2 regions of the Nonomuraea sp. NPDC002799 genome follow, and region 1 is predicted to be linked to the other one. Evidence: riboswitches for the same ligand, from Rfam matches in the RefSeq annotation. Region 1 holds a riboswitch; the other holds the start of a gene.
What was found. Region 1 has a riboswitch for cyclic di-AMP ahead of ACWD0F_RS28470 (C40 family peptidase). Riboswitches for the same ligand answer to the same signal wherever they lie in the genome.

Region 1 (3,398 bases):
AGGACCGCGGCCTCAGCGTCGAGCTGGTGACCAGCTCGGAGAGCCCTGACTGGCGCAACGTGGTGACCGTGCGCGGCGTGCTCGCCGACGGCCGCCAGGTCTCGGTCTCCGGCACCCTGTCCGGGCCCCGCCAGATCACGAAGATCGTCGAGGTCAACGGCTACGAGATGGAGATCGAGCCGACGGCTCACCTGTGCTTCCTGACCTACGCCGACCGTCCCGGCATCGTCGGCGTGGTCGGCCGCCTCCTCGGCGAGCACGGCATCAACATCGCCTCGATGCAGGTGGCCCGTGACGTCAAGGGCGGCAAGGCGCTCATCGCGCTGACGGTCGACTCCGCGATCCCGGCCGACGTGGTCGAGCAGATCGTGGCCGAGATCGGCGCCGACAGCGGCCGTTCGGTGGACCTGGAGGACTGACCTCCCCCAGTCGCGCAGGCCGCCGTCCCCACCGGGGACGGCGGCCTTTTTCGTCTCACCATGCGAGATAGTAGGACGTCCAACGAGATGGCTGGGGTATCGTTGACGGAAATGCGCCAGGTTCTCGTACTTATTACCTGCCGCGGCGGGGCCTGTTAGGGCAGGTCGACGACCCGCCGCGGTGTGCGGCGTCGCGTCGGCCGTCAAGTCCCTTTCGTTCGGTCCGTGACCCGGACCACGAGATCAGGCCCGGTCGGGTTCGCGACCGGGATCCGACGTCCTTTGGAACGCGCCCGCGAAAAGAGATGACTCACATGTACGAGATGTATGCCTGGAACCGTGCCGAGGAGCACGAGGACGAGGCCGTCGAGGCCGTGCAGATCGCGCTGGACCGCAGGGACAACGGCGGCGCCCCCCAGGACTCCGGCCGATAGGACGCGGTCCCGGAATTCCGCCGGCGGAACGAGCCGAGCTCTGTCCACCCGGCGGAATGAGCCGGCCGCCGGGCAGCCCCGCCGTCGCGGGGCCACCCGGCGCTGGTCAGAGGGTCGCGGTCAGCATCGAGGGCGCCGGAGTGCGGCGCTGCTCGGCCCACTGTCGTACGCCCTTGGGGTCGGGGCGGACCGCGCCGACGAAGGCGGTCCTGCGCCAGGCCGACAGCCGCTCCTCCTTCACCACGTCACCGGTGTGCGGCGCGTGGACCATGAAACCGGGCTTGGAGATCATGCCCACGTGCCCGAGGCCGCTGAAGAAGACCAGGTCACCTGGCTTTAGATCGTTCCAGGTGATCTTCTTGTCGAAGGCGCCGTACTGCTCCGCGGCGGTGCGGGGCAGCTCGATCCCCGCCTTCTCATAGGCCCGGAGCATGAGCCCCGAGCAGTCGTAACCCCGTTTGCTGGTTCCGCCCCAGACGTACGGCACGCCTTGCTTGTCCATGGCGAAGTCGAGGGCGGTCTTCCAGGCGGGCTTGTCGCGTGCCTGCTGGATACGTTTGACCTGGGGGCCGGTCAGGGTCGTCGTTTCGGAGCCGTCTTTGGGGGCGGCCTTGGGGGCGGCTGCTGCCTGGGCGGGGCCGGCCAGGGCGAAGAGCCCGGCGGTGCCCGCCACCACGAGAATGGCGATGCGAGACAGTGAACTGTCCTTCCATGTGGCCGACCGGGTTAGCTGACGGGCTCGGGCCTGGAAGTAGCCCTACGGCGGGTGCCGATTCGCCCCTGGGGGGAAAGTGGGTCCCCGGCTCCACACAGCGGCTGTGTGGATTAGGCGTCTCGGACTCTAACGAAACGGTCAAAAAGGCGCAATACCTAACAAATCGGACGTCCAAAAAATGAGACGGTGTGCCCGTCAGTCGAGACGAGCCGGTAAGGTACGGCCCATGGAGTCGCGTAACATCCGCCTGGCCGTCATCCCTGGTGACGGCATCGGCACCGAGGTCGTAGCCGAAGGACTCAAGGTCCTGGAAGCCGTGGGCACGAAGATCGAGCCCACCCACTACGACCTGGGAGCCGCGCGCTATCACCGCACCGGCGAGACGCTCCCCGACGCGGTGCTCGACGAGTTGCGCGGCTACGACGCGATCCTGCTCGGCGCCGTGGGCGACCCCAGCGTGCCGCCGGGCATCCTGGAGCGCGACCTGCTCCTGCGGCTCCGGTTCGCGTTCGACCACTACGTCAACCTGCGCCCGGTCAAGCTGTTCCCCGGGGTGGAGACGCGGCTGGCCGACACCCCGGCCGAGAACATCGACATGATCGTCGTCCGTGAGGGCACCGAGGGCCTCTACGCGGGCACCGGCGGCGTCATGCGGCGCGGCACGCCGCACGAGATCGCCACTCAGGAGTCGCTCAACACCGCCTACGGCGTCGAGCGCGTGGTGCGTTACGCGTTCCAGAAGGCCCAGTCGCGGCCCCGCAAGAAGCTCACGCTCGTCCACAAGACCAACGTGCTCACCTACGCGGGCGACCTGTGGCAGCGCACGGTCAACCGGGTGGCCGAGGAGTTCCCCGAGGTCACGACCGACTACAGCCACATCGACGCGGCCACGATGTTCTTCGTGAGCCAGCCGGAGCGGTTCGACGTGATCGTCACCGACAACCTGTTCGGCGACATCATCACCGACCTCGGCGCGGCCATCGCCGGTGGCATCGGCCTGGCGGCCAGCGGCAACATCAACCCCGAGGGCACCGCGCCGAGCATGTTCGAGCCGGTGCACGGCAGCGCCCCCGACATCGCCGGGCAGGGCAAGGCCGACCCGACCGCCACCATCCTGTCGGTCGCCATGCTCCTTTCGCACCTGGGCCTGCACACCGAGGCGGCCAGGGTCGAGCAGGCGGTCGCCGACGACATCGTGGACCGGCTGGCCGGTTGGGCCGGTCGCAGCACCAGCGAGATCGGCAACGACATCACCGCGCGAGTATCCGGCTAGGACCGCCTAGCCCCCCACAGCGCCTGGCGGTCCGATGAGGACTGCCGGGCGCTTTTTCGCGTCCGCAGGTTCCAACCACCCCATCGGCCGCTTGTCATCCCATATAGCGAGACAATAGGAAGTACGAGCTGCCCTCCGCGAGGATGCTGTCCGGCATCGAAAACCGGAGAACTGGTAGTTTCGCTAGATTTCGCAGTAGTCGCAGAGAGAAGGACCGACGTCATGACCATCGCTCAGAAGCTCAGCTTCGACGTGCAGCTATCCGACCACGCTCGCACCGCGGCCGAGCGGGAGCAGGTACTGGCGAACCCGGGATTCGGGCAGACCTTCACCGACCACATGATCTCGGTCGACTACACGGAGGGCGAGGGCTGGCACGACGCCAGGCTTCTCCCGTACGGCCCGCTCTCGCTTGATCCGGCCACCTCGGTCTTCCACTACGCGCAGGAGCTGTTCGAGGGCCTCAAGGCCTATCGGCAGACCACCGGCTCGATCGTGACGTTCCGGCCCTACGCCAACGCCGCCCGCTTCAACCGCTCGGCCCTCCGCATGGCCAT
Region 2 (3,398 bases), on a different contig from region 1:
GCGGCCGTCCCGACTACGCGGGCATCGCCGTCTTCACCGTGGCCATCAGCGCGCTGCTCGTGGGGCTGACGGAGAAGGGCCTTGACGGCAACTCCTGGACCGACGCGGTCGTGGCCGGGCCGATCCTGGGGGCGCTGGTGCTGCTGGCCGTGTTCGTGGTGGTGGAGCGGCGGGCGGCCGGCCCGATCATGCCGATGCACCTGTTCGGGAACCGTACGTACACGCTGGTCAGCCTGACGTCGTTCGCCTCGGCCTTCTGCATGTTCGCCGGCGTCGTGTTCCTGCCGCGCTACTTCCAGGAGTCCCTGGGCGTCAGCGCCACCGAGTCGGGGCTGCGGATCTACCCGATGACGCTGGCCATGGCGGCGGGCAGCGTGCTCATGGGCGTCCTGATGTCCAGGACGAAGGTGTACAAGCCGTGGCTGCTCGTCTCCCCGTTCCTGATGGTCGCCGGCGCGCTGCTCTGCCTGGGCCTGACCCAGCGGACCGGCCCTGTGGCGCTGGCGTTGTGGATGTTGCCGCTGGGGCTGGGGGTGGGGCCGATGCTCTCGGGGCTGACCGTGGCCGCGCAGCAGTCCGTGGCGCCGCAGTACATCGGCACCGCTTCGGCGAATCTGACCTTCTTCCGTCAGATCGGCGGCTCCGTGGCGCTGGCCGTGGGCGGCACGCTCTATTCCGCGACGGTCGCCGCCGACGCGCCGGCGCACGGCCTGGCCGCCGCGCACGCCGCCGCGGCCGCCGCGGTCATCCCGTCGCTGGGCGTCGTGGGCGCGCTGGTCGCTCTGGTCGCGCTGCTGGCGATGCCCGCCAGACGGCTGGACGCGCCCGCCACGCCACAGGCCAAGGTACCGGCCGGTTTCGCGTCATAAGCGGCTCCATGCGAAGCTGTAAAGGTCCCAACACGACGGAGGTCCTCATGGCGGAAACACCGGAGCCGGAAACCAGCGAAACTCCCGAGGACGAGATGAAGCGCAAGTTCCGCGAGGCACTTGACCGCAAGCGTGACCAGAACGCGAGCGCGGGCGCGGAGGGCAAGGGCGTCGACACATCGAAGATCCACGGGGCGCACGGTCCAGCGGCGAGTAAAAGATCGTTCAGGCGCAAGAGCGGCGGCTGAAAGCTGGAATTCAAGGGAGGCACGGCATGCCGTGTCTCCCTTTCTCTTTGCCGAGAGAGGTAGATCTTCGCCCGATTCATGACGAATAGTTTGCGTTTGTCCGGAATGCGTGATTACAGTGGTCGCCATCACACCAGCTGGTGGTGTGGCCCTCACCCAGGAGGGACCAGCCGGCTGGCGCCGAATTCCGATCATCGGGAACCGGGGACCCAAGTCTTCGGGGTGAATCCGACCATGCGTCGGTAGGGCATCTCCACGCCCGAACCCGTCAGCTAACCCGGTAGGCGTGATGGAGAGGACCTCATACATGCGAAACCGCGTCGAACCCCCAGAGCGGGCGGTGCCGGCCGCCTGCTGAGCGGCCCCCCTTCCCCCGGCTTTTCCACGCTCCGCGCGGCCACCCTCCGTCAGGCGCTCTGCCCGGCTGTGCTCGTTCCCCCGAGCGTGTTCCCCGTCCCCTCGCGAAGGACCGTGTATCTTCATGTCTGCTCGTTCTGGCCTGCGTTCCCTCGCTCTGATCGGCGCCTCCGCCATCGGCGCGCTGACCATTGCCGGCGCCCCCGCTCACGCCGATTCCGGCACTGACGAGAAGATCCTGCTCAAGGGCTCGACCACCGCCTCCTACTTCTGGGACGACTCCTCCGGCCGCGCCGGCGACACCGGCCTGCCCGCCAGCGGCAAGCCCATGCAGAAGGGCATGATCGCCAGCCCGAGCTGGCCGCTGCTCACCGAGGGCTACGTCGTCTACAAGGGCAAGAAGATGCCGTTCTTCGTCGGCGACCGCGGCCCCGGCGAGCCCTCCAGTCGTGGCGTCATGCTCGACCTCGACGCCAAGACCTTCGCCGACCTCACCGGCGGCAGGTTCAACTCCAGCACGCTCGGCGTCGACGGCGTCGGCGGCCAGGGCCACATCGACATCGACTACGTCATCACCAAGTGGGGCGCCGGCGTCGGCAAGAAGAACCACCCGGTCGCGTTCTCGACCGGCGCCTGGGCCGAGCGGGACACCAACCCGGCCACGCCGCCGAAGGTCCAGGACGACGAGGAGGCGGCCCAGGGCGGCGGCCAGGCCGTCGAGGCCCCCGCGACCGAGGCCACCGAGGCCAAGGCGCCGGGCACCGTGGGCAACACCCTGCTGGTCGGCGCGCTGGCTCTGGCCGGTGGCGGCGCCGTGCTCGGGAGCGAGCGCATCCGCACGCTCATCAAGCGCTGACTTTACGGCGCAACACCAGAATGTCATTCTGGTGTCCGTGACCACCCGCGTAGCCGCCAACGGCATCGACATCGCCTACGAGAGCTTCGGCTCGCCGCAAGGGCGTCCCCTGCTCCTGATCATGGGGCTCGGCGCGCAGCTCATCCACTGGGACGAAGAGTTCTGCGAGCTCCTGGCCGAGCAGGGACACCACGTCGTACGGTTCGACAACCGCGACACGGGCCTGTCCACCCACTTCCACGACGCCGGCGTGCCCGCCGCGGGAGCGCCTTCGGCGTACCTGCTGGACGACCTGGCCGACGACGCCGCCGGGCTCATGCACGCCCTCGGCTGGCCCGCCGCGCACCTGGTCGGCGCCTCGATGGGCGGGATGATCGCCCAGACGCTGGCCATCCGCCATCCGGAACGTGTGCTCAGCCTCACCTCGATCATGTCCACGCCCGGCCCCGCGGCCGCCCCGCCGAGCGCGGCCGCCACCGCCGTCCTGATGGCCAGGCCCGCCGCCGGTCGCGAAGCCATCCTGGCGCAGGCGCTGGAGACGTGGTCGGTCATCGGCTCGCCCGGCTACGAGCTGGATCGCGACCGGGTGACCAGGCTGGCCGGGCTGGCCTTCGACCGGTGCTTCGACCCCGCAGGCACCGCCAGGCAGCTCGCGGCCATCATGGCCTCGGGCGACCGTACGGAGCTGCTGGCCGGGGTCCGGGTGCCCACGCTGGTGCTGCACGGCGAGGGCGACCAGCTCGTCCCGGTCGAGGGCGGCCGGGCCACGGCAGCGGCCGTTCCCGGGGCGCGGCTGGTGACCTATCCGGGGATGGGGCACGACCTGCCCAGGCCGCTCTGGCCCGGCATCGCGGCCGAGATCACCAAACTGACCTCCGGCTGACCTGGCATCTCTCATAGGGCCCGTGGCCGGGCGGACACGGGCCTGACCGGGCGCTCCTGACCGGGCGCTCCTGACCGGGCGCCCCTGATCGGGCGCCCCGGCGTGGCCCGCGCTGGGCGCGCGGGCCACCTTGAGCCGGTGGTCAGACCTCCAGCTTCTCCTCGATGCTCCGGAGCTGGTGGCGG

Region 2: it holds a riboswitch for cyclic di-AMP, as region 1 does, so the genes downstream of both, ACWD0F_RS21875 (hypothetical protein) here and ACWD0F_RS28470 (C40 family peptidase) in region 1, are expected to answer to the same signal.

Annotation. Positions count from the first base shown of each region.
Region 1 is NZ_JBSFVA010000017.1:93,190-96,587, reverse strand. Features, by position in the region: gene serA (phosphoglycerate dehydrogenase) at 1-419, shown strand, start outside; gene ACWD0F_RS28470 (C40 family peptidase) at 960-1,529, opposite strand; cyclic di-AMP (ydaO/yuaA leader) riboswitch at 1,554-1,695, opposite strand; gene ACWD0F_RS28465 (3-isopropylmalate dehydrogenase) at 1,795-2,841, shown strand; gene ACWD0F_RS28460 (branched-chain amino acid aminotransferase) at 3,064-3,398, shown strand, end outside.
Region 2 is NZ_JBSFVA010000011.1:192,647-196,044, reverse strand. Features, by position in the region: gene ACWD0F_RS21885 (MDR family MFS transporter) at 1-869, shown strand, start outside; gene ACWD0F_RS21880 (DUF5302 domain-containing protein) at 917-1,117, shown strand; cyclic di-AMP (ydaO/yuaA leader) riboswitch at 1,286-1,419, shown strand; gene ACWD0F_RS21875 (hypothetical protein) at 1,599-2,330, shown strand; gene ACWD0F_RS21870 (alpha/beta fold hydrolase) at 2,368-3,213, shown strand; gene ACWD0F_RS21865 (hypothetical protein) at 3,356-3,398, opposite strand, start outside.